Regions from separate parts of the [Pantoea] beijingensis genome, predicted to be linked through region 2. Evidence: predicted binding sites of a transcription regulator. Region 2 holds the regulator's gene; each other region holds the start of a gene.
The links. Region 2 encodes CRP, which controls carbon source genes, mostly activating them, when cyclic AMP is high. Its sites were predicted from a motif close to ATGTGANNNNNNTCACAT; they were not measured.

Region 1 (7,860 bases), 1.1 Mb from region 2:
GTGGATGACGCCAGCCCATATATAGCGGGTCATTCAGTAACTGCTGGTTATTGGTGCCGACATCCAGAACCACCGGCAGCGTATAGGCCGGGCTGATGCCGCCACATGAGGTATAAAGTGACAGTTTACCAATCGGGATCCCCATACCGCCAATGCCCTGATCGCCCAAGCCGAGGATACGCTCTCCATCCGTCACCACGATAACTTTTACATTTTGCTTAGTGGCGTTTTGCAGCATGTCTTCAATGCTGGCACGGTTCGGATAGGAGATAAACAAGCCGCGGGCACGACGATAGATTTCTGAGAAGTGCTCACAGGCTGCACCAACCGTTGGGGTATAGATGATCGGCATCATCTCTTCAAGATGGTTGTCCAACAGGCGGTAAAAAAGCGTTTCGTTAGTGTCCTGGATATTGCGAAGGTAGACGTGCTTATCGTTATCGTTTTTAAAGTCCTGAAATTGACGCCAGGCGCGTTCAGCCTGCTCTTCGATGCTTTCAACGGTCTCGGGTAGCAGACCATTTAGATTGAAATCATTGCGTTCTTCGATGGAGAAAGCGCTTCCTTTGTTCAGCAGCGGAAACTCCAGCAGTATCGGTCCGGCATAGGGGATATAAAGCGGCCTTTTACTCTCGTGTTCAAATTCCATGCGGTATGCTCCTGCGGGCTTACAGAGTTCATATTAAATTTGGACAGTGCTCGTTTTTTTTTACACGCATCAAACACGCGTCATTTCTGTGCGCTGGCCACATGTGATATGACTGCGACGCTAACACCTGAATATTGCGAATGAATTGTGTGCCACCGATCCTAAGAAAAAACGCGCAGAAGTACAGCTTTAGTTAACGAGAATTCATAATACCCGTTATTTAGAGGGGGATGGGTGTCGTTGAGCTCATTTTTCTGGCTTCTAAAGGTTAATTATTTTTCTGTCCTCAGCCGGTGTCGTGAGTGTCTCCCTCGCCGGCGGGACTGGCAAATATCTTCTGCTGTCGCACAGGCGAACGACAAAGGGCCGGCGCTAACCGGTCCTGACTGGTCATCCGAAGGATGAATGGAATGCCGTTGACGTTACGCCCTCCGTTCGAGATAGAGCGCTTAGCGATCGCCTAATGCCACAACGCGCAGATTTTGACAACCAAGCGCATTCAGCGTCGCCTGCGTTGCCTGATGCTGTTCCAGCGTGGCACGCGGATGTTCTGCCAGCACCGCGCGTTTGATCTGCATAATGTCTTCGCTGTGCATATTCATTAAAATCAGTGCAGCCTGCAGCGGAGGCAGGCTAGGGTTAAATGCCGCATTCTCTGCATAACGTCCGGCATAGATGGCACCGCTCTCGGTTTCCAGTGCCACGCCACTATGTGCCTGGCTATAAGGGGCATGACTGTGATTAGCTGCGGCAATGGCGGCCTGTTCGAGCCGATCGCCCTGCATGTGATAACCGTGATCGATTGGATCAAGCAGCAGCGTCTTGATATCAAGATCTCGGGGACCAAAAGCATAAGGAAGATAATCTTTCAGTGTTGCGGGATCGCGTCCGGGTAAGAAAATTTGCAAATCTGTGCCACTGTTAAGCTCGTTCATAAACTGGCGGCAGTGTCCGCAAGGCGAGTAATTAACGGTGATGGCTTCCAGCGCTGTTTCACCGCATAACCAGGCATGGGTAATCGCGCTTTGTTCGGCGTGAACGGTTTGCTGCATGGTAGCGCCTGTAAATTCCATATTAGCGCCAAAATACCAGCGGCCACTTTTACCACGCGCAACCGCGCCAACATCGAAGTGAGAAAGCGGCGTGATCGCACAAGCCGCTGCCAGTGGCAGTAATGCAAATGCTAAAGCATCAGCATCCAGCTGTGTCTGCTGCTTGAGCCTTTCAATGTGCGCTGCGCTTAATGAGGCAGAGAAGTCATCGGCGTCCATAATGGGCGCCAACGCTGTTTGCAGCTCTGAAGACAGCGTGGCAAAAGCGCGGTGAAAACGTAAATGCATTAAATGCCTCTCATTGGCCAGTTGGGCGACCGATTCTACGGTGCAATCAGCTGGTTATATGTGATCTGTATCGCTCTATCAATGCAATAAATGAAAGTTAATTACAATTTGCGAGATCTCTCGCAACTTCTACCCAAAAATCAGCAGTAATAACGGAAGGAGGAAGGGGGCCAACAGCGAAGTGATAATGCCGCAGATCACCAGTGCCAGTGAGCTGTATGCGGCTTCCTGCAAGTCGACCTCAGCACAGCGCGCGGTGCCCAGCGCATGGGAGGCGCTGCCAATTGCCAGCCCTCGCGAGGCCTTACTGTGCACGCCCAGCAAATTCAGCAGCATATGGCCGAATACTGCACCTAATACGCCCGCAACTAACACGCAAATTGCGCTGATCGCCGGAATACCGCCAAGCGAGGATGATACCGCCATCGCGATGGGGGTTGTCACTGATTTTGGTAATATAGTGGCGGCAATCTCGGGCGTAGCCCCCAGCCAAAGAGCAATGGCGGTACCGGATATCATCGCAGCCAGACTGCCGATAAAACAAACGCTGAGTAGTGATTTCCAGCGTGTACGAATCTGGTGGATTTGTTCATACAGCGGTAATGCTAAAGCAACCACGGCTGGTTGCAGTAAATGATTCAGCAGCGAGCTCCCGGCGAAATAGCGTGCATAAGGCATATTGATCATCAGTAGCAGAGGAATAATCGCAGCCATAGAGATCAGCAGCGGGTTAAACAGGGAGATCTTCACCTTCGCAGCAAGTTTTTGCGCAGCGAAAAAGACCAGCAGTGTGAGCGGCAGCGACCACCAGAAATCATTCATTATTCGTTTTCCTGTCGGAAGCGCGATCCTGCAGGCGTTGAGAGCTCACTCCCACAATAACCAACACTATCAGGGTACTGACAATGCAGGAAACGACAATCGGTCCGAATTGAGCGCTAAGAACATCGGTATAGCCCATCACCCCTACGCTAATGGGTACGAAGAGCAGCGCCATATACCGGATGAGTAGATGACAACCGGGTTTCACCCAGCGCACGGGGAGAATTTGTGATGCCAGCAAAAAGAAAAGAACCAGCATACCGAGGATACTACCCGGAATGGTAATCGGAAGCAGGGCGGACAGCGCCTCACCGGCATACAGACAGAGATAGATGATGGCAAAGGCACGGATATAGCACCAGGTGATGGCGAGCACGTTGCGCATGAAAAACTCCTGTTTTTAACGCGATCATCGTACGATGAAAAAACGAAGCGTGCCAGCGCTTGCCGCAGAGGCAGCACAGCAATAACGCGAGGCATAAGCGAGAAGAAGGGGCAGGACTCTGCCCCTGTTAACATTACTTGACCGGCATCCCGGGTTGTGCGCCGCTATCCGCTGACAGCAGGAACAAGTCTTTACCCCCAGGGCCCGCCGAAAGCACCATACCTTCTGAAAGACCAAAACGCATCTTACGCGGCGCAAGGTTAGCCACCACGATGGTCAGGCGCCCTTCGAGTACGGCCGGATCGGGGTAAGCGGCGCGAATTCCGGAGAAAATTTGGCGCGTTTCGCCGCCCATATCCAGCACCAGACGCAGCAGTTTATCGGAGCCTTCTACCCGTTCTGCTTTTTGGATTAGCGCGACTCGCATATCGACTTTGGCAAAATCATCAAACTGAATGGTATCGGCGATCGGCGCGTCGGCCAGAGGGCCAGAAACGACGGATGCGGCGGCTGCGTCTTCTTTCGAGGCCGCAATAAGGCCATCCACTTTGCTCATTTCAATACGGCCATAAAGCGCTTTGAAGGGGGCGATATTATGGCCCAACAGCGGCTGGTTGATGCCATCCCAGCACAGTTGATGTTGAAGAAAAGCCTCGGTGCGTTCGCTAAGCGAAGGCAGAACCGGTTTCAGCCATGTCATCAGTACGCGGAACAGGTTGATGCCCATGGAGCATATCGCTTGCAGATCGGCATCGCGTCCTTCCTGTTTGGCCACAACCCACGGCGCCTGCTCATCAACATAGCGGTTGGCAACGTCGGCCAATGCCATGATTTCGCGAATTGCGCGGCTGAATTCACGGTTAGCCCAGGCTTCGCCAATGCTGGCTGAGGCATCGGTAAAGGTTTGGTAAAGCGCCGGATCGGCCAGTGTATCAGCCAGTTTTCCGTCGAAACGTTTGTTGATGAAGCCCGCATTGCGGGAGGCCAGGTTCACCACTTTATTCACGATATCGGCGTTAACTCGCTGGACGAAGTCTTCCAGATTCAGGTCGATATCATCAATGCGTGAAGAGAGTTTTGCGGCATAGTAATAGCGCAGGCTGTCTGCATCCAGATGCTCAAGCCAGGTACTGGCCTTAATAAAGGTGCCACGGGATTTTGACATTTTGGCACCGTTAACCGTGACATACCCGTGAACGAACAGATTAGTCGGTTTGCGGAAGTTGCTGCCTTCCAGCATAGCTGGCCAGAACAGGCTGTGGAAATAGACAATATCTTTACCGATGAAATGATAAAGCTCAGCCTCCGAATCCTTCTTCCAGAAGGCGTCAAAGTCGATGTCGCCACGCTTGTCGCACAGGTTTTTGAATGAGCCCATATAGCCGATAGGCGCATCCAGCCAGACATAGAAATATTTGCCTGGCGCATCCGGGATCTCAAAGCCAAAGTAGGGCGCATCGCGGGAAATATCCCACTGCTGAAGTCCGGACTCGAACCACTCTTGCATCTTGTTCGCGACCTGCTCCTGTAACGCGCCTGAACGCGTCCACGCCTGCAACATGGCGCTGAATTCTGGCAAATCAAAGAAGAAGTGCTCAGAGTCACGCATCACCGGTGTCGCACCCGAGACGACAGATTTAGGATCAATCAGCTCGGTCGGGCTGTAGGTTGCGCTACAGACTTCGCAGTTATCGCCATATTGATCGGGAGACTTACATTTCGGGCAGGTGCCTTTCACAAAGCGATCGGGCAGAAACATTCCTTTCTCAGGATCGTACAGCTGAGAAATGGTCCGATTTTTAATAAACCCGTTCTCTTTCAGGCGACCATAAATAAGTGATGACAGCTCACGGTTCTCGTCGCTATGCGTGGAATGATAGTTGTCATAGCTAATATTAAAGCCTGCAAAATCAGTCTGATGTTCCTGACTCATTTCGGCAATCATCTGTTCGGGGGCGATCCCCAACTGCTGAGCCTTCAGCATGATCGGCGTGCCGTGCGCATCGTCAGCACAGATGAAGTAAACCTGATTGCCGCGCATTCGCTGGTAACGGACCCATATATCTGCCTGGATATGCTCGAGCATGTGGCCGAGATGGATAGAACCGTTGGCGTACGGCAGTGCGCACGTTACCAAAATCTTTTTCGCGACTTGAGTCATAGTAGAACTTGCTATACCTGATTTAAAAAGGGGTTTAGATGTTAACCGAAAGGCTGGCCCGGCGTAAACAAGGCTTATTCCAGCGGCGGACAAATCTTATGCCACCGGGGTGGTCGGTGAGCCTTAGTACAAAATCTGTGTCGCGTTATTACCCGCAGGTGCGAAATTTCTGCCGGCTAACACGCCAGTACCAACACTTCTGGTATGCTTAAGCGAGAGGGCAATTTCGCACGATTTTACCTGTCATTTACAATGAAAATACCAAGGAGCCGGGATGAATTCACAATCCCATGGTCATTACTCACCGGAAACATTGCGCGCAATGGTGATGGGAGTGTTGACCACATTTGAACATCCGACGCTGAAGCATAACCTGACTACGCTTAAAGCGTTGCACCATGTTGCGCTGATGGACAATAAGCTGCATATCGAATTGGTGATGCCCTTTGCCTGGAACAGCGCTTTTGAGGATTTAAAAGCAACCGCCAGCGCTGACTTACTGCGTATCACTGGCGCACAGGCGATTGACTGGCGTCTGAGTCACGATATTGCCACGCTGAAACGGGTGAAAAATCAACCAGGCGTTAACGGCGTTAAAAATATTATTGCGGTGAGTTCCGGTAAAGGCGGCGTGGGTAAATCCACCACCGCGGTGAATCTTGCGCTTGCACTAATGGCTGAAGGGGCGAAAGTCGGCATTCTTGATGCGGATATTTATGGCCCTTCGGTGCCCAATATGTTGGGTACCGAAGGTCAGCGTCCGACATCGCCGGACGGCACCCATATGGCACCTATCGTGGCACATGGTCTGTCAACTAACTCGATTGGGTATCTGGTGACGGATGACAACGCCATGGTATGGCGCGGCCCGATGGCGAGTAAGGCGCTGATGCAGATGCTGAATGAAACCCTGTGGCCGGAGCTGGATTATCTGGTGCTGGATATGCCGCCGGGAACCGGTGATATTCAGTTAACGTTGGCGCAAAACGTGCCGGCCACCGGCGCGATTGTGGTGACGACCCCGCAGGATATCGCCCTGATCGATGCGCGCAAGGGTATTGTGATGTTTGATAAGGTGAGCGTACCGGTGCTTGGCGTCGTCGAAAATATGAGTATGCACATTTGCAGCCAGTGCGGACATCACGAGGCCATTTTTGGAACCGGTGGCGCGCAAACGCTGGTGGATACCTATAACACGCGTCTGTTAGGGCAACTACCGTTACATATTACGCTGCGGGAAGACCTGGATGAAGGCCTGCCAACGGTGATCCGCCGTCCGGAGAGCGATTTTACCGCGATCTATCGTCAGCTTGCGGGCGCCGTGGCGGCACAGCTTTACTGGCAGGGTGAAGTGATCCCCGGCGAAATCGCCTTCCGCGCGGTGTAAGTTGAGGTAAGCCGTTTGCGTGTCCGCGATACTAAGGGCGCGCAGACGGCAGTGACTGATAAGTGAGGACGCAGTTTCCGGGTTCGCCGCGGCAGTGTGGCAATCGGCCACGGCTCTGTTCGTCACCGCCCTGCAAAAGCGCACGCCAGGACGGTTTCGGCCTCATTCACAGGACGAATATGCACGGTGTCCGCGTCCGCTACGGGCGAGCAAAAATACTGTATTTATGTTGGGGTTCTGAATCGAGCCAGGCTGGCTACATCCTCAACGCGGGCAATATTCAGGCAATATTGCAGCAAATCTTCCCCATATCCTGAAGGTAATCCGCCGTAAGCGATGTTACGTCGGAATTTTTCAATCAGCGCGTCCCGCGTGAGCGGTTCTTTGACGCCCCCGCGGAAATGGGGTTGCCGCCACTCATGTACGCGACCATCCGTAAATGTCACGCGGGCGTGGCCGCTGTAATTACGCGGATATTCATTATGAGGATCGATGCGATAACGAATTTTTGCCGCAAGCGCCAGTACCTGCGGTAAATCGATTTTGTCGTCAGTAAACTGTTCCAGCCCGGCATCACCTTCAAAAAAAGAGATGGCCATGGCGAATGGCATACTGAATTTCGCCGCGTAGCCGGAGGTCGGACGCTGTTTACTGGCTAATGGTTCCCAGAGCCGGTCAACCAAACCTTCGCCCGTGTCGCATTCAACCGAGATGATATCTTCGGCGTGAATACCTTGCTGACGCATTTGTAACATACAGTCGATGAAGGGATGGATCATGGTGCCGCAAGCGTAAGGTTTGAAAGCAATACGCTCCATCATCCATTGTTCTCCCAGCCCATCGATTAGGGGGGGATAATTTGCCGGGGCGTCGCGGCTAAAGACACGAAACAGGTTACGTGGGCCTTCAAAAATTGTACGGGGGCCGTTATAACCGGCTTGCCCAAGTAATGCAGCTTTATACCCTGACTGGGCTGCCCAACCCGGATGTAAACGTTTAGTCCATGCGCCTTCGCTGAGAAACTCCCCCAGACCAGAAGCAAAACTGCCGGCAATGCCAAACGCATCGGTAAGTTGCTGCTGATTTAGCCCGAGCGTGACGCCAACCCCGGCCGTT
Region 2 (7,860 bases):
GGTGACAATGACCAGTGCGCCGGTTAACGCATAGGAGAAAAAGCTGATCCAGGTAAGCCCGATTCGATTACGATTAGTCATTTTATGGAGACCTGTGTGTCAATAAGTCCTGCAGCAGAAATTGCAGGGTAAGCGGCCGAATTGTAGAGATAAACGTGACACGATTAAACATATAGTGAAACATGTTTTATTGATTTCACTTATAACGTGACACTTATCACTTTTTTCAGCTCTCCGGACCGGCTATTTCCACAAAATCCTGCGTAAATATAGGTAAAACGCTGGCCCTTAGATAATGGCATCTCTACAATCAATTTCGATTTTTGAGCTTGTTGCCCCCAGTAAGGAATCTTTCATGTTGAAACGTACTTTGACAGTGGTCGCGACAGTCTTCGCACTGTCGACATTTTCTGCTTCCGCGTTTGCCGCTAAAGGCGATACGCATGTGCTGCTGACCACTTCAGCTGGCAATATCGAACTTGAACTTGATAATCAAAAAGCGCCTGTTTCGGTGAAAAATTTTGTTGATTATGTGAATAGTGGTTTTTATAACAACACCACTTTCCATCGCGTTATCCCGGGTTTTATGGTGCAGGGTGGTGGCTTTACCAGCGATCTGCAGCAGAAGCCAACCCAAGCGCCGATAAAAAATGAGGCTGACAACGGTCTGCGTAATGTGCGCGGCTCCATCGCTATGGCGAGAACGGCTGAACAAGACAGTGCTACCAGCCAGTTTTTTATCAACGTTGCAGATAACGCCTTCCTCGATCATGGTCAACGCGATTTCGGTTATGCGGTATTCGGTAAAGTGGTGAAAGGAATGGATATCGCCGATAAGATCTCCCAGGTCAAAACAGAGAATGTTGGACCTTACCAGAATGTCCCCAGTAAGCCGGTAATGATCCTTTCGGCTAAAATTCTGCCCTGATAGCGCTGTACAGGCTTATTATTTTGCGGCTCCGTCCTTCGGGGCTGCATCTCCACGCTCTTACCTGAATTTTCCAACCACCGTCCCTTCTCGCGGGTTCTTGCGCCATCACCGCGTCGATTTAGGGTATATACTTAGCATCTGACCTGACAGCTTATTTCATCATCGCACGGATGCCAGGCCGTTCTATCTCCCCGGACCTACAGTGAACGCTGTCTCTCCAGACGCTGGTTGTCAGAAAACCCTTTCACGGTCACGGAGGCATAATGAGTAAGAAACTGACCGATAAGCAGAAAGCAGCGCTTTGGCTGCAATATCATAACGCCAATTTTCAGGCCAGCACTCGGCTTGAAGGTTATGAGATCGAGCGGGTTACGCTATCGCCAACCGAAGTTATTGAGCGTCTGAAGGTATTGAGGAGGCACTATGAGCGCTAACGCAATGACCGACCGCGATCCTTATCTGTGGCAGGATATCAAAGTACTGAAGAACCGCTTGCAGATCCGTGAAGCCCATCGCTTGCAGCAGGCTGAACTCGCGTTTACCGCATTACGTGCGGCTACCCTCGAACTGGGAAGCGATAACCCTGGCCTGCCCCATCTTTGTGCAATTCATCGTGTTCTGTTCCAGGACTTGTATGAATGGGCGGGCGAACTGCGCCATATCGATATTTATCTCGACGACACGCCATTCTGCCATTTTGAATATATTGAAAAGGAAGGCAATGCGTTGATGGCGGCACTGGAGGCGGAAAAGGGATTCGACGGATTATCACAGAAAGCCTTTATCGAGCGTCTGGCGTATTACTATTGCGAAATTAATATGTTGCACCCCTTTCGCGATGGCAATGGGCGTACCCAGCGTATTTTCTTTGAACAGCTGGCGCTGCATGCGGGCTATCTGATTGACTGGACACCGATCGAACGTGAAGTATGGCTTGCTGCAAACCGTGAAGGTGTCAGTGGTAATCTGCAGGGGCTGATTGATATCTTTAGTAAAGTGGTGAGTGTCGCTTAGCAAATTGGGTAGAATATGCGACTTATTCTTCAGGCGGCAGCATTGACTGCGTCTGTGCCCGCGATTGCCTGTGCCAGGGTGAGAGTGGCGTATTTACCCGGTCTGGAGCAAGAATGCTGTTACTGATTGATAATTATGACTCGTTTACCTGGAACCTTTATCAATATTTTTGTGAATTAGGCAGTACGGTCTGCGTGCGTCGCAATGACAGCATCACTCTTGAAGATATTGAGCAAATGAACCCTGCTCACTTAGTTATCTCCCCTGGTCCCTGTACACCTGATAAATCGGGTGTTTCTATGGCTGCTATTGCCAAATTTGCCGGTAAGTTACCGATTTTGGGCGTTTGCCTTGGGCATCAGGCGATTGCACAGACGTTCGGCGCGCGGGTGGTACGTGCGCGCCAGGTTATGCATGGGAAAACGTCAGTGATCGAGCACAATGATAGCGGCGTATTTGCCGGATTGTCACATCCATTGACGGTGACACGCTACCATTCATTGATTGTTGAAAGAGAAAGTCTACCTCGCGATTTTGAAGTCACCGCCTGGAGCTTGCGTGAGGGAGAACCGGATGAAATCATGGGGTTTCGCCATAAGCATCTGGCGTTACAGGGGGTTCAATTCCATCCTGAAAGTATTTTGAGCGAGCAAGGGCACCAGTTGCTGGCCAATTTTCTTACGCTGTAAATCGCCTCCGAACTACCGACACTGATTAATATATCGATCTGCCTGATGTTATAGGCGGCGGATAACGTGCTGCTCTCATTTCTCTTTTAGTGATTTTTTATGCGTATTTTTTGATTATAATTGCATATATTGATACTGTGATAACTTCGAGTTGCAGAACGCAGACAGCAAGACACCCTCCTGAATACACGCCTCAGAGAAGCGGTCGATATTCGCTATGAAATTCAATGCACAGGCAACTTGAAGTATGACGAGCATATAACGTGACATCATGAGAGGTAGTCAATGGCAGCGGAAAAAATGGCGGTAACGCGGGAAACCTTTGAACAGGTTATTTTGCCTGTTTATGCACCCGCACAGTTTGTACCAGTCAAAGGTAAAGGCAGCCGGGTGTGGGACCAGCAGGGTAAAGAATATATCGATTTTTCCGGCGGTATTGCCGTCACCGCGCTGGGGCACTGCCACCCGGCACTGGTGGAGACGCTGAAAGCGCAGGGTGAAACTCTGTGGCACACCAGTAATGTTTTTACCAATGAACCAGCGTTGCGGCTGGCCAGCAAATTGATCGCTGCCACTTTTGCCGATCGCGTTTTTTTCGCTAATTCTGGTGCGGAAGCTAACGAAGCGGCATTTAAGCTGGCGCGTTACTATGCTTCAACGCGCCATAGCCCTTACAAAAGTAAAATTATCGCGTTTCATAATGCGTTTCATGGCCGTACTTTATTTACCGTAACGGTTGGCGGGCAGCCGAAATATTCTGACGGTTTTGGTCCTAAGCCCGCGGATATTGTGCATGTTCCCTACAACGATTTGGCTGCGGTTAAAGCAGTTATTGACGATCATACCTGCGCTATCGTGGTTGAACCGATCCAGGGTGAAGGCGGGGTTATGCCCGCATCGCAGGAATTTATTCAGGGACTTCGGGCATTATGTGATGAGCACAATGCGCTGCTGGTGTTCGATGAAGTCCAGAGTGGAATGGGGCGGTGCGGCAAGCTGTTTGCTTATGAAGATTATGGTGTAAAGCCCGATATTCTTACTACGGCAAAAGCATTAGGTGGTGGCTTTCCGGTGAGCGCGATGCTAACCACGCAGGATATCGCATCCGTGATGGCACCGGGTGTTCATGGAACGACTTATGGTGGAAATCCGCTGGCCTGTGCGATAGCGGAGACGGCGCTGGATATTATTAATAGCGACGAAGTGCTAAAGGGTGTTGAAGTCCGTCGTCAGCAATTTGTTGATGCGTTGCAGGCGATCGACAGCAAACTCGATGTCTTCAGCGAGATCCGCGGAAAAGGGTTGCTGCTTGGCGCTGTGCTGAAGCCACAATATGCGGGTAAAGCGCGTGATGTATTGAACGCTGCCGCGGAGCAGGGCGTAATGGTGTTAAATGCCGGTACTGACGTTATCCGCTTCGCGCCGTCGTTGATCATTGAACCCACGGATATTGTCGAAGGAATGGCGCGTTTTGCTCGAGCCCTGGAGAGCGTACTGGCCGAATAGCAAGCGGTGTTGCCTGGAATGCCGATACGCAGGCCAACCTCAACGGGCAGTTACTCTCTGTCCGTTTGCTATGATTTCCTCAGCTTCCCAACCAGCCACTTTCCGTGACGTGGGCGCTGGCTCCATGCCAGTGATGAGATAGTATGCATTACGCTCAGATGACCCAGAATCCGCGAAACATGCCGTTCCATAATGGTTATTGGACCGGTATGCAGATTATTTTGCGCTTCGAGGATATTAGTATCTGACCCCGGACCGTCATATTCCAGTCGCTGCTGGCATCGCTGCAGCGCGACCTCGCAGGATTGCAAATAGCGCTCGGCTAGTGATGGCGTAAGCATAGTATGTTCACGAGCCAGGATCGTCATCGCATTAATATGCTCGACGATAAATTGGCTATGCGTCACCCAGAGCTTCATATCAGACAGATACTGAGCATTAAAGGCTGGTTCCTGCATCGCCTGATTTAATGAGTTATACAACGCGTTATGCGCCTGGTTGACGCGGACGCGCTGGTAGGCCAGTTTCACGCTGTCCTGCTCGTTTCCCAGCAACATTCTTAATGCGTCCTGGTCAGCTTCCAGTGCATCGTGGGCGTTTTGTCGCAGCAGGCCGCTTTGCCATTGCGGCCAGAGCCAGATCATGCCGCCGAAAGCAATCAGACATCCCATGATGGTATCCATCAACCGCGGTAGTAAAAACTGCGCGCCATTCAGCGTTAGCAATTGCAGTGAATAGACGGCGGTGACGGTAAAACCAATCGTTGCCCAGCCATAAAACTTGCGGATAAACAAATAACTTACCAGTGTGATTGTCAGCATCGCGAGCAGTACCCAACTATCTGCAACCTGCAAGCGCAGCGTTGCCGCAGCGATAATTAATCCGACTAGCGTACCCAGAGCACGGTGCTGAATGCGTACGCGGGTGGCGCTATAGCCGTTCTGACTGACGAACATAATTGTCATCAGAATCCAGTAAGGCTTAGGAATATTGAAAAATAGCGCCAGCGTACTGCCAATCACCAGCATGACGGCGAAACGTGTCGCCGTTCGCAATGCGGATGAGTTGAGTGAAAGGTAACTTTTCAGTGCCGGGATCAGCGGCAGTCGTCGTTGTCGATCTTCCATTAGATTACGTTGGTAAAGCGGGCGTTGGGTGCGCAGCACGCGCGCGATGCGACTGAAGTGGTAATAACAAAAATTGCCGACTGGGTTTTCACTGTTCTGTCGTGCGATTTTCTCCAGTGCCTGCAGCTGCTTATCCATACTAAAGCGCTCGGGTAGCCGATGGTAAAGAATATCATCGGCTAGCGTACGAAGCCGGGCCGCTATCGCCTGTGCATTCCAGCGAATCACCGCTTCAGCATGGCTGCGTTCAACCAGTTTTTGCACCTCATCCGGTAGCGACAGGCTGACGGCAATATGCTCCTGCAGATCGAGTGCCACTTGAAATGCACGCGTCAGTCGCTTATGACTGCTGTGGCGGTTTGCCGCCAGCATATGCATCTGCTGATAGCAGATGGTGATCAGGTCCACCGCTCTCTGCTGTCGTACTAACAGAGGTGGTAGTGCTTTTTCAGGGTCGGTGAGCTGTGTTAGCAAGCTATATTTTGCTTCACAGTAGTCGGCCAGTTCACGATAGAGCAGGCTGATCGTTTCGCGCATTGGTTGCTCTTTCCACAGCCAAAACCAGAACCAGTTAAATGCGCCATACCAGATTGTACCGAGTATATAGAGCAGGGGAGGCTCCCATACCGCCATGTGGCCAATAAGGCTGAGCGTAAAAATTCCGGCAATCAAGGACGCGGGGAGAAGCCGTGCATGTAACGGGCTAATTTCTCCGGTCACACCCAGCAGCATGGCCATAGCAAACAGGATTGCAGGCAAAGGGAGCTGGTGTTGCGTCATCCACTGGATCAGAAAACTACTGAGAGCAAATAAGCCACCGCCGATAATCAGCCGCTTAAAAAAGCGTTTGTGTGGCGTATCGAGCCCGGCAATATTGCAGCAGGCGGGGACTAACGAGAAGAGCAGTCCTTTTTGGAGATCGCCAAGCAGCCAGCCAATGGCCACCGGTAAACACAGCACTAGCGTCTGGCGCAGCGCATAGTTTATTTCAGGGTGATAAATGATTCTCCGCCACATCAGGTTATCGCAATATAAAAAAACGGCGTGATAGCAACATCACGCCGTGGGTCGGGATGAATTAACGTGTGCCGTATACAACAATCGTTTTGCCGTGTGCGGAAATCAGGTTTTGATCTTCCAGCATTTTCAGGATACGGCCGACGGTTTCACGCGAGCAGCCGACGATTTGACCAATCTCCTGACGGGTGATTTTGATCTGCATACCGTCTGGATGCGTCATGGCATCCGGTTGTTTAGCCAGATTGAGCAGCGTTTGCGCAATACGCCCCGTCACGTCAAGGAAAGCTAAATTACCTACTTTTTCTGAGGTGACCTGCAGGCGACGCGCCATTTGGGAAGAGAGACGCATCAGAATATCAGGATTGACCTGAATCAGCTGACGGAATTTTTTGTAAGAAATTTCAGCCACTTCACAGGCTGTTTTGGCCCGAACCCAAGCACTACGTTCCTGGCCTTCTTCAAAGAGGCCAAGCTCGCCAATGAAATCGCCCTGGTTGAGATAAGAGAGGATCATCTCTTTGCCTTCTTCATCCTTAATCAGCACTGCTACAGAGCCCTTCACGATGTAGTAGAGCGTTTCCGCCTTTTCACCTTGGTGAATCAGCGTACTTTTGGATGGATACTTGTGAATATGGCAATGTGACAGGAACCATTCGAGAGTCGGGTCTGTTTGCGGTTTGCCGAGAACCATTCGCTGTTATCCTCTATTGTAATCGTGCCCTAAATACAGGGAGGGTATTCCCTGCCAGGCGTTGAAATATTCAAGCGTTTTCCTATCAGGAATTTTATCCGGGCATCTGCTCATTATGTTGTCCCACTTTCGCCGGACTGATTACCCGTCATACTTCGGACTGCAAGTTTTTGGCTGCGTTGTCTTACATGTGGGTATACCCGCTTACCACCATCCTGCTACCCGTGCTCTTCAGGGTATATATGAGTTGGCAAAATATTACAACTTCGTTTGTAGCACAGCTTTCGCTAAGTGTCTCCTGTTGTCTCGCTTCAGCATGAAGTGAATTGCATAGCGTTGCCGTTTTTTCTTGTAAAGCGTAGTCTGAAGTCAACCGGACGAATCAGGAGATGAATGTTATGCAGGCGCGTGTAAAGTGGGTAGAAGGGCTGACTTTTTTAGGTGAATCTGCATCCGGGCATCAGGTGCTGATGGATGGTAATTCCGGTGATAAAGCGCCCAGTCCGATGGAGATGGTATTAATGGCCGCGGGGGGATGCAGTGCAATTGACGTGGTTTCCATCCTGCAAAAAGGGCGCCACGACGTGGCTGACTGTGAAGTGAAATTGACGTCCGAGCGGCGCGAAGAGGCACCGCGTCTTTTTACCCACATTAATGTGCATTTTATCGTTAGTGGCGCCGGATTGAATGATAAAGCGGTGGCACGCGCGGTCGACCTGTCGATAGAAAAATATTGCTCGGTGTCGCTGATGCTGGGTAAAGGTGTAGAGATCACGCACAGCTATGAAGTCATCGAACTGTAATATAGCCCGCAGGGCGGATTGCGATCCGCCACTGCAGTGTTCCTGCCAGCCTTGGCTGGCTTGACGAGTTACTCAATTT
Region 3 (7,860 bases), 420 kb from region 2:
CCTCAAAAGTGACTTACTGCTTTGCACGCTCTTCCAGCATGGCAACCGCTGGTAAGACTTTACCTTCTACAAACTCAAGGAAGGCACCGCCGCCGGTTGAGATGTAGGAGATTTTATCTTCGATACCAAACAGATCGATCGCCGCCAGCGTATCACCGCCACCGGCAATGGAAAATGCTTCGCTGTCGGCGATAGCATTGGCAATGATTTCAGTACCTTTACGGAAATTAGGGAACTCAAATACGCCAACCGGGCCATTCCATAGAATGGTTTTTGCTTCTTTCAGCAATTTCGCCATAGCCAGCGCGGTGTCGTCACCGAAGTCCATGATCTCTTCATCGTCTGCAACTTCAGAAACCTTTTTCACCGTTGCCGGGGCTGTTTCAGAGAATTCCGTACCTACGCGAGAATCAGTTGGTACGGGAATACCATGCTCATCACGCAGCTTTTTCGCCGCCGCCACAAAATCCGGTTCATACAGAGATTTACCGACGTTGTTGTCGATAGCAACAAATGTATTCGCAATGCCGCCGCCAACGATAACGGTATCAGCGATATTGACCAGCGATTGCAACACATCAAATTTAGTGGACACTTTAGAGCCCCCCACCACGGCAACCATTGGACGTGCAGGGGTTTTCAATGCTTTACCCAGGGCTTCCAGCTCTGCTGACAGCAGCGGGCCAGCACAGGCAACCGGAGCAAACTTGCCAACACCGTGAGTTGAAGCCTGTGCGCGGTGCGCGGTACCAAAGGCATCCATCACGAATACATCGCACAGCGCAGCGTATTTCCTGGAGAGGGCTTCGTCGTCTTTTTTCTCACCCTTGTTAAAACGCACGTTTTCCAGCACAACCAGCTTACCAGCGGTCAGTTCAACACCGTCCAGGTAATCTTTCGCCAAAGAAACGTTATCTGCACCTAATTTATCTTTCAGGTAATTAACCACAGGCAACAGAGAAAACTCTTCGCTATATTCACCTTCAACTGGGCGTCCCAGGTGAGATGTCACCATCACTTTAGCGCCCTGCTGCAAAGCCTTTTCGATTGTGGGCAAAGAAGCACGGATACGTGCATCCGACGTCACTTTCCCTTCTTTGACTGGCACGTTTAAATCCGCACGGATCAGAACACGTTTACCAGCAAGATCCAGATCGGTCATCTTAATTACAGACATGGTGAACCCTCTCGTTGATTCTCTTAAGTTTTGCCAGGCGCAAACCGCGCCTTACCTGAAACCGCTTGCGGCCATTGCTAACGTGGTGTCGAGCATTCTGTTAGCAAAGCCCCATTCGTTATCGCACCAGACTAAGGTTTTAATCAGGTGCTGACCGCTGACCCGCGTTTGCGTACCATCCACTATGGCACTGTGCGGATCATGGTTAAAATCAATTGAGACTAACGGCAATTCCGTATAGTCAACTATACCACTAAATGCCCCTTCTGCCGCGTTTTGCAGTAAGCCGTTAACGTCATTTGCGCTCACCGATTCACGTACGCTAACGCTCAGGTCAATCGCCGTCACGTTGATCGTTGGCACTCGCACGGCAATGGCTTCAAACCGATCGTTAAATTTCGGAAAAAACCGGGTAATGCCGGCAGCAAGCCGCGTATCAACGGGAATAATAGACTGGCTGGCCGCGCGCGTACGACGTAAATCCGAATGATAAGCATCGATCACTTGCTGATCGTGCATGGCGGAGTGAATCGTGGTGACCGTGCCCGATTCAATGCTGAAAGCATCATCCAGCAACTTGATGATCGGAATAATGCAGTTGGTGGTGCAAGAGGCATTGGATACGATGCGATCATTGCGTTTGAGGGTAGCTTCATTGACGCCAAAAACCACCGTTGCATCAAGGTCATTGCCTCCGGGATGAGAAAACAGCACCTTCTTCGCACCCGCCTGGAGATGCGCTTCGCCATCTTCCCGGCTGCCATAGACACCGGTGCAATCCAGCACCACATCCACGTTCAATTCGCGCCAGGGCAAATCGGCGATTTCGGCATGGTGCAGGATACGCAGGGTATCTTCCCCTATCCACAATAAATCACGCTCTTGCCGGACATCCCATGCAAAACGGCCATGGCTGGTATCATATTTCAGCAGATGTGCCATGCCTGAGGCTTCCGCTAACTCATTGATGGCAACCACTGTTATTTCTGCCCGGCGCCCGGTTTCGTACAGTGCACGTAGCACATTACGCCCGATGCGACCAAAGCCGTTAATAGCAATACGAACGGTCATATCACTCCTGCATCAGAATCCATGAAATAAACGAGGCAATAGCCTGGGCCACGCGTTTCTATTTGTACAGGGAATTCTCTCGCAACAACATTCGTCACAGCTGCCGCGCAAACAACAACTGAAACGGTTCAGCCAGAATAATAGTAATCAGGAATAATTGGAATGAGACAGATCAATAGCACGATAAAGTTCTGACGAAGATCACAATAAATGCACAAGAACGAACAAAAAACGCTCAATAAGATAATCGTTCATAGTAGGCTATACTCGCCCCGATTCATACGGTCAGAGGTCATCAGCAATTCTGAAGTATGAGGGGTAAATTAAGGAAATAGATCACGTCAGCTGGAGATTGTTTCTGCCGAACGGATAGCGGAACTGCGCACTCTGCGTTGTTAACAGAACAGGGATATGAATTACAACCTTCTTTGGTTTGTCTGGCTAATTTGGGCTGCGGGCCTGGTTGCTTACTGTCTGAAAGGAAACCATGCGTTGCCATTGTGGCGTGGCCTGAGCGCACCCTCTTTTTCTGCCATGACTGTCGTTATTACCACACTCGGAATAGTTGTTTTTAACAAGGGAATGAAGATGTTTAAACGTAAAGAAAATACGATAAAGTCCATTGAAAATGACTTTTTTACCTCCCCACCGTCCGATGATAATCGCAGCAGCGATCCCAATCACCTCACCGATAACGCAGAGGCAGCAATACAGGCGGCGAGCCCTATGGATGCAACAACAATCCCGGAAAGTTGCCATTTAACGGGCGAAATTAATGCAACGGGAGATGTTCACATAAGCGGTTCAATTAAAGGAATTATTCGTTCTGAAAAAACAGTTTATGTCCTGTCTGAAGGAAAAGTCGATGGTGAAATCACTGCCGATAAAATTGAAGTGACGGGTTCACTGACCGGTCTGTGCCGCAGTCGCGAAGTCGCGATAAACGTAAATGGATTTGTCGACGGGACAATTGAGTGCGAAGCGTTGTCGATCAATAAAAAAGGCCGCTTTTATGGTGTGTCTAAACCCTTTAGCACCCAGACGGTAACGGATAAGGCTTCCGGCACAAAGCGCCCTGCCGAACCCTATATCGTGGAGACGCTCTCCAGAATTGAAGAACAGATCAAACCGTCTTAGCGGCGATCTCTCCGGCACTTAGCCCGGTTATTCATACAGAGATATAACGGAGTTCGCCTGCATGCAGGCGAACTCCCGGGAATTACAGCAGCTCTTTCGCTTTTGCTACCACGTTTTCCACCGTGAAGCCAAACTCTTTAAACAGCAGTTCTGCTGGTGCCGATTCACCAAAGCTGGTCATACCGACGATCGCACCATTCAGGCCGGTGTACTTAAACCAGTAATCAGCAATACCGGCTTCGATGGCCACACGAGCACTAACCGCTTTTGGTAGCACGGATTCACGATAAGCCGCGTCCTGTTTGTCAAACGCATCCGTAGACGGCATCGACACCACCCGAACATTACGCCCTTCAGCAGTCAGTTTATCGTACGCACCAACAGCCAGTTCAACCTCTGAACCGGTCGCAATCAGGATCAGCTCAGGCTTACCACCTTCACAATCTTTCAGCACGTATGCGCCACGCGCCACGTTTGCTAACTGCTCAGCGGTACGATCCTGCTGAGCCAGATTCTGACGGGAGAAGATTAACGCCGTTGGGCCATCCTGGCGTTCAATGGCATATTTCCACGCCACGGCAGATTCGACCTGATCACACGGACGCCAGGTACTCATATTTGGCGTAACGCGCAGGCTGGCAAGCTGTTCAACCGGCTGATGGGTTGGACCATCTTCACCCAGCCCAATAGAGTCATGGGTGTATACCATCACCTGACGAATTTTCATCAGCGCAGCCATACGCACAGCGTTACGTGCGTATTCTACAAACATCAGGAACGTGGCGGTGTAAGGCAGGAAACCACCGTGCAGAGCAAGACCGTTAGCAATAGCGGTCATACCAAACTCACGCACGCCATAGTGGATATAGTTACCGGCACTGTCTTCATTGATTGGTTTAGAGCCAGACCACATCGTCAGGTTACTTGGAGCCAGGTCAGCTGAGCCCCCCAAATATTCTGGCAACAGTTTACCGAAAGCTTCAATCGTATTTTGCGAAGCTTTACGGCTAGCGATTTTCGCTGGGTTTGCCTGCAGATGCTCAATAAACTTCTGCGACTCCGCCTGCCAGTTTTCCGGCAGCGCATTCACGCTACGGCGTTTAAACTCGGCAGCCAGTTCAGGGTGTGCTTTGGCATAGGCAGCAAACTTCTCGTCCCAGGCTGACTCTTTCGCCTGGCCCTGTGCTTTCGCATCCCATTCTGCATAGATTTCTTTCGGGATCACGAACGGCGGGTAGTTCCAGCCCAGTTGCTTACGCGTCAGCGCGATCTCGTCGTCGCCAAGAGGGGCGCCGTGCGCATCATGCGAGCCCGCTTTATTTGGCGAGCCAAAGCCGATAATAGTTTTACACATCAGCAGAGAAGGCTTGTCGCTAACGCTTTTCGCTTCTTCAATTGCTTTTTTAATCGCATCCGCGTCGTGTCCATCAATACCACGAACAACATGCCAGCCGTAGGATTCAAAACGCTTCGCGGTGTCGTCGGTGAACCACCCTTCAATTTCACCATCAATAGAGATGCCATTATCGTCGTAGAACGCAACCAGTTTGCCCAGCTTCAGGGTACCGGCCAGCGAGCACACTTCATGAGAAATACCTTCCATCATGCAGCCATCGCCCATGAATACGTAGGTATTATGGTCAACGATATCATGGCCCGGGCGGTTGAACTGCGCCGCCAACGTGCGCTCCGCGATAGCAAAACCGACCGCATTCGCAATACCCTGACCCAATGGCCCGGTAGTGGTTTCAACACCCGCGGTATAACCATATTCCGGATGACCCGGCGTTTTAGAATGCAACTGACGGAAATTTTCCAGCTCTGTAATCGGCAGATCATAACCCGTGAGGTGCAACAAGCTGTAGATCAGCATCGAACCATGGCCGTTGGAAAGAACAAAACGGTCGCGGTCAGCCCACAGAGGGTTAGTTGGGTTATGGTTTAGGTAGTCACGCCACAGCACTTCAGCGATATCCGCCATGCCCATTGGTGCACCCGGATGACCGGATTTCGCTTTTTGTACGGCATCCATACTTAATGCGCGAATGGCGTTGGCAAGCTCTTTACGAGAAGACATGATTCACTCCAGATAGGATTTATGCGCTTTACCCTATTTAACCTATTGAAATTAATTAGTTATCAGGCAAAGTCAAAGTAAAGTCGACCATCAATGTACATGAAAAACAGGTGAAATGTACATGGCGCGAGGTGCTAAATTCACGCGCATTTAGTGCTTTAAGACCATGGCCGCTATGCATCGCACATTTAAACCGCTATAAAATCCAGGTTCTCTGCAAACCTTTAGCGAACGGGCTTTGCTAAAGGTTGGTTTTTATGGCCTTGTTACCATGGTGGGATAAAATAGAATGAAAATACGTACCTCTTTTTTAGCGCTTACGCTGACCTCTTTACTCTCTGGCTGCCAAAACTTTGATGCGAACTCGTTAATGCAGTCGGGCGCGCAGGCTTTTCAGGCGGTAACGTTAAATGACGAACAGGTAAAAGAGCTGAGCAATAAATCCTGCCAGCAAATGGACAGCGAGGCGCAAATTGCACCCGCTAACAGTGAATACGCCAAAAGGTTGACAAAAATCGCCGCCGCGCTTGGCGACAACATCAACGGCACTCCGGCTAATTACAAGGTATATCTGACGAAAGATGTGAATGCCTGGGCAATGGCCAACGGCTGTATTCGTGTCTATAGCGGCCTGATGGATATGATGACGGATAACGAGGTTGAAGGCGTCCTCGGCCATGAAATGGGTCACGTTGCGTTGGGGCATACGCGTAAGGCGATGCAGCTTGCTTATGCCACTACTGCCGCACGGACAGCTGCCAGCGCAGCCGGAGGCATTGCGGCCTCACTGTCACAGTCACAGTTGGGAGATCTGGGAGAGAAACTGGTCAATGCCCAATTCTCACAAACGCAAGAATCACAGGCGGATGACTATTCCTTCGACCTGATGAAAAAACGTAAAATCAATCCAAACGGGTTGGTTACTAGCTTTGAGAAATTAGCGAAGCTGGAAGGGAGCCATCAAAGCAGCATGTTCGATTCACATCCATCCTCTGCATCACGTGCCGAGCACATTAAAGCACGCATCGCAGCTGAAAAATAAGCGTCAACTGTCGCAATTTCAGGCGGGAATATCCCCGCCTGAGCCGTGTTAACGCTTACCAAAAATACCGTCAACCAGGCTACCAAGATCAAGTTGTGAATTTTGTGTCGCCTGCGGATCAATCTCGCCCTGCGGTGAGGCTTTATCCACCAGATGGGGTAACAGTTGTGCCAGTATGTCAGAAGCGCTTTGCTTATCGGTTCCCAACTTACCCGCCAACGACTGTAAATCTGACTCCCCCAATGCTGACTGCACATCGTGCCCACCAATGGCCTGATTTTGCCCGTTACCCAACCAGGAGCCGAGGACAGAGCCTAATCCCCCCTGCTGAAATTTCTCCAGTAACACCTGAATCCCCCCCTGCTCCTGTACCCATTGCCAGATGGCCTGAAGCTGTACGAGCCCGGCTCCGGCAGATTGCCCATCCGGCTTATCTCCCAGCGAACCGACAATTTCATCAAGTAATCCCATGAGGCTTTGCTCCTGTCAAAATGGTTGAATAGACCCACCATACTTCAGGCTGCCAGCGGGTTGAGTACGCCACGCCGCAACATGAACTACTGGAGGATTCGCACCATAAGTGTAGCGGGTAGTGACAAAAGCGAACAATGCAATGCGGGAGAGTGGTTGGGGTAATATACGGGCGATCGGCATAGCATTATCATGGCATCTGCCCCCTTAATACGCCGCGAGACATCGTTACCCACGGCGTTTTCAGAGAAAAACAGCGCAAACTCGTTGCCGTTATTCGCCTTTATTGACCGCCTGAACGTGCAGCATATCAAGGGCGATAGTTGCTGCGGCCAGTGAAGTGAGATCGGATTGATCGTAACCCGGCGCAACCTCAACCAGATCCATACCCACAATATTCAGCCCTTGCAGACCACGAACCAGCTTCAGTGCCTTATCCGTAGTCAGTCCACCGATCACCGGCGTACCGGTACCAGGCGCATGAGCGGGATCGAGACAATCAATGTCAAAGGTCAAATAAACAGGGAGATCGCCAACGATCTGCTTAACCTGCGCCAGGATATCATCGACGCCGCGATCGTTAACCTGCGCGGCGTCCAGCACATTAAAGCCTAGATCTTTATCAAACTCGGTACGAATACCGATTTGCACCGAGTGCTGTGGATCGATCAAGCCTTCTGCTGGCGCATGATGGAACATCGTGCCGTGATCAAACGTTGGGCCGTTAGAGTAGGTGTCTGTGTGGGCATCAAAATGCACCAGCGCCATTTTACCAAAATACTTCGCATGCGCGCGCAGCAGCGGCAGTGAAATGTAGTGATCGCCGCCGAAAGTCAGCATACGCTTACCGTTTGCCAGCAATTTCTCCGCATGCGCTTGCAGTTT
Region 4 (7,860 bases), 2.0 Mb from region 2:
CGTGCAACGCCAAGTTCGGCGGCGACGCGATTATGGCAAAAGCCGGAAGGTGCGATGAGATGAATGCTGTACGATGTGGCAGCCATAGTGTTTAGTTAACTCCTTCCAGGCGGTCAATAACGCTGAAGTGCTCAAATATAAGGGGCATCGTGTGAGAAAAGAAACCGGCGGCGGTAAAAAAACGCTCATGTTCGTCTCGCCAGCTTGCCAGTGAGCGATCGCCTTCGCCTTCTGCAAATGCCATTTCCTGCGTCACGCAATCAAAAGTGACCCACTCTAACCTAAGCGTTTGCACGACACAGCACGGACGTCCGCGACTGTCGGTTACCAGGCTCAATGCACCTATTTGTGGAAAATTATTTTGCTCAACGCACTGCTGCCACGCGCAGCAGCTCGCTGTTTTAATCCCGGCCAGCACCAGCATAGATAAGGTGTTGACCTGTTCTGGTGAGTCACCAAAGGTCAATTTCGGGATCTGTGCATACTTTTTCATCAGCATACTTTGAATCATTTTTGTATCCTTACTGTCCAATGATGCTGATGATGACGAAAAATGGGCGTTAAGTCACGACTGACGCGCCGATGCATTAAAGTGCCCGACAGATTTGAAACCTGCGCCAGCCGACCAGCTTCAGAAACGCGAGAAGCAGGTTGCTGATAAGGCGAAATAGGGGCAACTCATCCAGTAATTCAGATAAAAGGCAATTTTTAAGCTAATTTCAGTCAGTATGATTGAACGTGGACATGTGGCTCCGAGGAAGAGAATAGCGTGAAAACACGATCGCTGATTTTATGTGCCCTTTTACTGGCGGGATGCGCCAGCGAAACGCCACAGCAACGTATAACAACCGAAAGGCAAACGCCTTTAACGCAAGCCCCGCCGGAAAAAGTGTCGCAGGCCTGGTCAATGCTAACGGAAAATGCGGCCAGTCACTACGGCGTAGATGAACGCCTGATTAATGCGATTATTAGCGTAGAATCTGGTGGTAACCCAACGGTGATCAGCCGTTCGAATGCCGTTGGTTTGATGCAGATTAAAGCCTCAACGGCGGGGCGCGAAGTCTATCGTGCTCAGGGCCGTCACGGCCAGCCAAGCGGTTCAGAGCTACGCGATCCGGCGAAAAATATCGATATTGGCACTGCCTACCTGAGCATATTGCAGTCGCGTCAACTGGCGGGTATTAATGACCCTGAAACGCTGCGCTACGCGACCATTGTCTCTTATGCGAACGGTGCGGGTGCCTTGCTACGCACTTTTTCACCTAATCGGGACCGGGCTATTGCGATGATCAATGACATGTCGCCGCAGGAGTTTTATCAGCATGTACAGCGTAAACATCCGGCCGCTCAGGCACCACGTTATTTATGGAAAGTGACAACCGCCTACCGCGCGATTTAGTCTCCACGACCGCCCCCGCCCAGCGGGGGGCAGCGTTTCTGCTTGTGCCAACACCAAAACTTCGTTTTTAGCGATCGTTTCAGCTGGACCAGGGGCCGGGAGCCACTGAATCCCGCACGATCAAATCTCCGGCGAATATGGTTAGCGGGCTGACTGTGTCACCATCCAGCATATTTACCAGCCGTTCCAGGGTATTTTTAATCATCTCTGCAACCGGGACATGCACGGTGGTTAGCGCCGGTGTAAAGAATGACGCCATGGGAATATCATCAAAGCTCAGCAGTGAGATCTCCTGTGGTACTTTAATGCCCGCATGGGTAAACGCATTGGCAGCACCGATTGCCATATCATCATTACTGGCGACAACGGCACTAAAGGTGATATTACGTTGCAACAATTGCTGACCGGCAGCATGGCCGCTTTCCGGTGTCCAGGCCCCTTCAATCACGCGTTCCTTCTGGAAAGGAATATTATTTAGCTGTAGCGCCTGCTTATAGCCCGCCAGCCGACTGTCACTGGTGGGTGAACCGGCGGAGCCTGTAATAAACGCGATCTCTCTGTGCCCCTGTGCAATCAGGTAACTGATGGCCGAGCAGCTATAACGTTGGTGTTCAGCATAAACGCAATTTTGCTGATGACGTTTTAGTTTGCGGTTAACCACCATGATCGGACGGTCATGAAGACCAATGATTTCATCAAGCTCATCGATGGTCAGAAAGCGGGGATAAATAATGATGGCATCGCAGCGTAAATCGAGCAAAAACTCAATAGCTTGGCGTTCATCCTGTGCATTTTGTTTGCCATCGGCCAGAATCAGCTGTCGGCCATACTTTTCCGTCATCGTGGCGGTTTGGAAAAGGAGCTCGCTAAAGTAGGGCCCATGGTAAAGGGTATTGGTGACCACTAAACCAATACTTTGGGATTTTTGGGTTGCCAGGTTGCGTGCCAGAAGATTTGGGCGGTAGCCGGTCTCGTTAATTGCCTTAAATACCCGATCGCGAGTGGTCTTACTGACGTAACTATTGCCTGCTAACACTCTCGAAACCGTTGCTTTTGATACGCCCGCTTTTTTGGCGACGTCCAGCATGGTGATCATACTAACTTCCTGAGTATATATTCATGAAAATATTTTACCGTAATCCTGATTTTTTAATAGCCCGCAGGATATTATCGTTATGGATATAAAATAGTATCTGGGGATATTAAAGGCTAAGTATTTTATTCATTACGCATCTCTGTTATTTGAAATATGCTGATACTTACTGATTAATTATATTGCCTTTTTTTATAAGGTGCTTTTTTGTTTTGTTTTACATTTTGTTACCGAATTTGCGATCCGAATCACAAAAGATAAAAAGCAATATGAAACCGGTTGCAGATCTTTCATTGCTTTGCCTAAATCTATTTAAACAACAGGCGAGGAAACAGTGATGAATAAAATTTTACTGTGTTGTGCTGCTGGGATGTCTACCAGTATGGTGGTACAGAGAATGGAAAAAGCAGCAAAAGAAAAAGCGCTGGAAGTAGAGATAAAAGCCATTAGTTTTGATGAGTTTAGCAGTGAAATTGAGCAATTTGATTGCTGTCTGCTTGGGCCGCAAATCAAATATAAACTCGCGGATTTTAAAAAAATTGCTGATGAATCAGGAAAGCCCATTGCCGTTATTAATCCAATGGATTATGGCATGATGAATGGCGAGAAAATTCTCAACGATGCACTGGCGATGATTGCGTCGGGCGAGGGTTAACTATGGGCGCATTCAGTGAATCATTATTTGGAATAATTGAAAATCGCATTAGCCCGATTGCAGGTAAGCTATCCAGTCAACGTCATGTAGTGGCGATCAAAGATGGATTCATATCCTCAATGCCGTTTTTGATCGTCGGATCGTTTATGCTGCTATTTGCACACCCCCCCTTTAGCGCCAGCAGCAGTTGGGCGTTCGCACAGTGGTGGCTGGGCGTGATTGAACGCCATTCCGAACAAATTATGATGCCCTATAACATGACTATGGGGATTATGGCGGTATATATCGCCAGCGCCATTGCGTACAATTTGGCACAAAGCTATAAAATGAATGGGTTTATGGCTGCGTGTTTATCGCTGATGGCGTTTCTGCTGGTGGCCGCACCGCAGAGTAACGGTGCTTTACCGGTGGGTTCTCTCGGCGGTGAGGGAATATTTACCGCCATGCTGGTGGCGCTCTATTCCACAGAAGTCATGCATTTCCTGCAAAAACATAATATTGGTTTTAAGCTACCAGAGCAGGTTCCACCGAAAATTCGCCAGTCTTTTGACCTGCTGATCCCTATCCTGGCAATCTTCCTGACGCTGTTCCCACTCAGTCTCTATATTCAATATCAGTTCGAAATGCTGCTGCCCCAGGCCATTATGGGGCTCTTTGGCCCAATTATCTCCGCGTCTGATTCGCTTCCCGCGATCCTGATCGCCGTGTTGTTATGTCACCTGCTGTGGTTTGCCGGGATACATGGTGCGGTGATCGTAGGTGGAATTTTGCAGGCTTTCTGGCTGACGAACCTTGGAATTAACCAGCAGGCATTGAACGCGGGCGAGCCTGTAACTCAAGTATTTATCGAGCCGTTCTGGCAGTTCTTTATTGTGGTTGGCGGGTCTGGTTCCACAATGGGACTGGTGTTCCTCTACCTGCGTAGCCGCTCGGCGCATCTGCGCTCTATTGGCAAGCTGGGACTGGTGCCAGGTATTTTCAATATTAATGAGCCGATTATCTTTGGTTCGCCGGTAGTGATGAATCCGCTACTTTTCATTCCCTTTATCTCAGCGCCTTTGGTCAATGCGATTATTGCGTTTATCGCGACACGCACCAACCTGGTCAACCATGTTGTGGCGCTTGCGCCCTGGACGACCCCTGGACCAATCGGGGCGGCATGGTCAACCGGCTGGGATGTGCGCGCCATTATTCTGGTGATGGTGCTGATAAGCGTTTCAACACTCATTTATTACCCGTTCTTCAAAATGTATGAGCGTCAGCTACTGCAACAGGAAAAGGGTGAAAGCGAACTGCAACCCGCGGAGAGTCAATAATGGAACTTGATGAAACAACGGTAATGGAGCTGATTATCCATGCCGGTGAGGCTCGTTCTTGCGCGATGGAAGCGCTGCGTGCTGCCCGTACCTACGATTGGCACACGGCTGATGCGATGCTTGTCTCCGCAAGCGCCGCCGCAAAGCAGGCACACCACATCCAGACCACGCTAATTGGCGCCGATGAGGGCTGCGGGAAGATCCCGATGAATTTAATTCTGGTGCACGCGCAGGATCATCTGATGAACGCCATGCTATGCCGCGAACTTGCTGAAGAGATTATTGTGTTACACCGGGAAATAGCCGCGTTAAAACAGCATTAATTCCAGGAGGAGAGGATGAAGCATCAGACATTAACGCCGTTTCCAGCCGGTTTTCTGTGGGGAGCCTCAACCTCCGCTTACCAGGTGGAAGGGGGCTGGAATAGCGACGGCAAAGGTCCATCTGTAATTGATAATGCGCATTTTAGCGATAAAATCGCGGATTTTACCGTTACCAGCGATCATTATCACCGCTTTAAAGATGATGTGGCACTGTTTGCCGAGTTAGGCCTGAAAACCTATCGTTTTTCAATCGCATGGAGCCGTCTTTATCCCGAAGGGGAGGGTGAACTCAATGTGCAGGGCGCGGCCTTTTATCACCGCCTGATCGATGAGCTGGTACGACACGATATCGAGCCATTGGTGACACTTTATCACTTTGACTTGCCCTGGACGCTTGAGGAAAAAGGAGGCTGGACAAACCCGGCAACCATCGCGGCGTTTGAGCGTTTCTCTCGTACCGCTTTTGAGCTGTATGGCGATCGCGTCAAGTATTGGCTGACCATCAACGAGCAGAACATGATGATACTCAAGGGGGAGATTTTAGGAACCTTACCGCCCGGCACGTCTGACCCAGAGAAAACGCTGTATCAGCAGAATCACAATATGATGCTGGCGCAGGCAAAAGTGATAATAGCCTGCCATGAAATGCTCCCTGACGCTCAAATTGGCCCGGCCCCCAATATTTCCTGCGTTTATGCCGCCTCATCACGTCCTGAGGATGTGCTGGCTGCGAACAACTTTACCTCGATTCGCAACTGGCTGTATTTGGATCTGGCCTGCTTCGGCCGCTACAACGCCGTTGCCTGGCGTTTTATGGAGGAAAAGGGCATTGCGCCGACTATAGCCGAAGAGGATATGTCCCTTTTGCGGCAGGGAAAACCCGACTTTATCGCCTTTAATTATTACGCGTCAGCGACCGTTGGTGCTGATATACAGAGCGAAACGGAAGGGCGACAGCGGCACGATCAGCAACTCGCGGGCATTGATAGCACGGTATATGTCGGCACCAATAATCCCCACCTGAAGAAAAATCAGTTCAACTGGTATATCGACCCGGTAGGTTTTCGGATCACCGCACGAGAAATCTACGATCGTTATCATCTACCGCTGATTGTTACGGAAAACGGTTTGGGCGCATTTGATGAATTGACCGCCGAGAATAAAATTTATGACGATTACCGTATCGATTACCTCCAGCAGCATATTCAGCAGCTTCAGTTGGCGATTGGCGATGGGGTCGATCTGATTGGCTACTGCCCGTGGTCCGCTATCGATCTTGTCAGCACTCACCAGGGGATCAGCAAGCGTTACGGCTTCATTTATGTTAATCGCGATGAGCATGACTTGAAGGATCTTGCACGATTAAAAAAGAAAAGTTTTGTCTGGTATCAACAGGTCATTCGTAGCAATGGTCAGCATCTTGATAGCAAGGTGGATTACTGAGCCCGGGAATCGGCGACATGCAGCATGGGCGGAAATTAAAAGGAGGAAATATGTCCGAACGACAATTACCACAGGGCTTTTTATGGGGCGGGGCAGTGGCTGCGCATCAGGTTGAAGGCGGCTGGGATCGTGATGGTAAAGGTGTCAGCATTTGCGATGTTCTTTCAGGGGGCGCGCATGGCGTGGACCGCGAGATAACGGACGGTATCAAACCGGGTTATTACTACCCTAACCATGAGGCGGTGGATTTCTATACTCATTACCGGGAAGATATTGCGTTGTTTGCCGAGATGGGATTCAAATGTTTCCGTACCTCCATTGCCTGGACGCGTATTTTTCCAAAGGGTGATGAACTACAGCCGAATGAAGCTGGATTACAATTTTATGATGACCTGTTTGATGAACTTATTCGTCACGGCATAGAGCCGGTAGTGACGCTGTCACATTTTGAGATGCCTTATCATCTGGTGAAAAAGTACGGCGGCTGGATCAATCGGCAGGTGATTGATTTTTTTGTGCGTTACAGCGATGTAGTGATGCAGCGTTACCAGCACAAAGTTAAATACTGGATGACGTTTAACGAAATCAATAACCAGCGCAACTGGGGCTATCCATTATTCGGTTATTGCTGTTCCGGCGTGATATTTACCGATTATCCGCATCCCGAACAGGCGATGTATCAGACGCTGCACCACCAGTTTGTAGCCAGTGCCAAAGTGGTGAAGCGTGGACATGAAATCAACCCCGATTTTAAGGTGGGGTGTATGCTGGCATTAGTACCGCTTTATCCATGGTCATGCCATCCGGATGATGTGATGTTTGCTCAACAGGCGATGCGTGAGCGCTATCTGTTTGGTGACGTCCAGCTACGCGGCAGTTATCCCACCTATATTCAACAAGAATGGACCCGCCAGCATAGCACCCCAGAGATGGCGCCGGAGGATGCAGGGATTCTTCGCGAGGGCCGCGCTGACTATCTTGGCTTCAGTTACTACATGAGTAACGCGGTGCAGTTTGCGGCTAAAGAGAATGCCACGGATGATGCGATTGCGGGTTTCGACGGTGCGGTGCCCAATCCACATCTTAAGGCCTCCGACTGGGGCTGGCAGATCGATCCGGTTGGTTTACGTTACACGCTGAATGTATTTTATGAGCGTTATCAGAAGCCAATGTTCATTGTAGAGAACGGCTTTGGCGCGGTCGATACGCCGGATGCTGATGGCAATATTAATGATGACTACCGTATTGCTTACTTGCAGGCGCACATTGCGCAAATGAAAAAAGCGGTTATTGAGGACGGTGTCGATCTCATCGGTTACACCCCCTGGGGTTGTATCGATTGCGTCTCTTTTACCACCGGCCAATACAGTAAACGCTACGGCTTTATTTATGTTGATAAACATGATGACGGTTCCGGAACGTTGTCGCGTTCAAGAAAACGCAGTTTTGCATGGTATCAACAGGTCATTGCCAGCAACGGTGCAAATATAGGGTCACCGCGCTGCCCATGACTCAATGTGCTGTAATACTGGGCATCTGGTGGCGCAAACGCTCATTAATTCCTCACTCACGCGTTTTTTTTGAATCAAAGTTTGGAATTAAATCACCAGGTTAGAATTTTGACCTATAAT

Region 1: cdd (cytidine deaminase) is a predicted target of CRP. The motif match lies at 2,048-2,065, and genes of this name have one in related genera.
Region 3: epd (erythrose-4-phosphate dehydrogenase) is a predicted target of CRP. The motif match lies at 2,438-2,455, and genes of this name have one in related genera.
Region 4: J1C60_RS10505 (PTS sugar transporter subunit IIB) is a predicted target of CRP. The motif match lies at 2,729-2,746, and genes of this name have one in related genera.

The regions. Positions count from the first base shown of each region.
Region 1 covers NZ_CP071409.1:1,448,699-1,456,558, forward strand. The annotation lists gene J1C60_RS06525 (NAD-dependent malic enzyme) at 1-649, opposite strand, end outside; gene cdd (cytidine deaminase) at 1,099-1,989, opposite strand; gene J1C60_RS06535 (CidB/LrgB family autolysis modulator) at 2,119-2,811, opposite strand; gene J1C60_RS06540 (CidA/LrgA family protein) at 2,804-3,196, opposite strand; gene metG (methionine--tRNA ligase) at 3,330-5,357, opposite strand; gene apbC (iron-sulfur cluster carrier protein ApbC) at 5,632-6,744, shown strand; gene J1C60_RS06555 (MmgE/PrpD family protein) at 6,969-7,860, opposite strand, start outside.
Region 2 covers NZ_CP071409.1:362,608-370,467, forward strand. The annotation lists gene tsgA (MFS transporter TsgA) at 1-81, opposite strand, end outside; gene ppiA (peptidylprolyl isomerase A) at 356-928, shown strand; gene J1C60_RS01540 (YhfG family protein) at 1,195-1,365, shown strand; gene J1C60_RS01545 (putative adenosine monophosphate-protein transferase Fic) at 1,355-1,945, shown strand; gene J1C60_RS01550 (aminodeoxychorismate synthase component II) at 2,059-2,634, shown strand; gene argD (bifunctional acetylornithine/succinyldiaminopimelate transaminase) at 2,920-4,140, shown strand; gene J1C60_RS01560 (YccS/YhfK family putative transporter) at 4,209-6,284, opposite strand; gene crp (cAMP-activated global transcriptional regulator CRP) at 6,346-6,978, opposite strand; gene J1C60_RS01570 (OsmC family protein) at 7,377-7,781, shown strand; gene J1C60_RS01575 (phosphoribulokinase) at 7,850-7,860, opposite strand, start outside.
Region 3 covers NZ_CP071409.1:786,277-794,136, reverse strand. The annotation lists gene pgk (phosphoglycerate kinase) at 14-1,177, opposite strand; gene epd (erythrose-4-phosphate dehydrogenase) at 1,229-2,248, opposite strand; gene J1C60_RS03610 (bactofilin family protein) at 2,660-3,385, shown strand; gene tkt (transketolase) at 3,468-5,462, opposite strand; gene loiP (metalloprotease LoiP) at 5,752-6,504, shown strand; gene J1C60_RS03595 (YidB family protein) at 6,553-6,975, opposite strand; gene J1C60_RS03590 (hypothetical protein) at 6,991-7,158, opposite strand; gene speB (agmatinase) at 7,249-7,860, opposite strand, start outside.
Region 4 covers NZ_CP071409.1:2,323,457-2,331,316, reverse strand. The annotation lists gene ldcA (muramoyltetrapeptide carboxypeptidase) at 1-86, opposite strand, end outside; gene J1C60_RS10520 (ASCH domain-containing protein) at 92-511, opposite strand; gene emtA (membrane-bound lytic murein transglycosylase EmtA) at 770-1,399, shown strand; gene J1C60_RS10510 (LacI family DNA-binding transcriptional regulator) at 1,479-2,495, opposite strand; gene J1C60_RS10505 (PTS sugar transporter subunit IIB) at 2,830-3,147, shown strand; gene J1C60_RS10500 (PTS sugar transporter subunit IIC) at 3,150-4,463, shown strand; gene J1C60_RS10495 (PTS lactose/cellobiose transporter subunit IIA) at 4,463-4,786, shown strand; gene J1C60_RS10490 (glycoside hydrolase family 1 protein) at 4,802-6,229, shown strand; gene J1C60_RS10485 (6-phospho-beta-glucosidase) at 6,280-7,740, shown strand.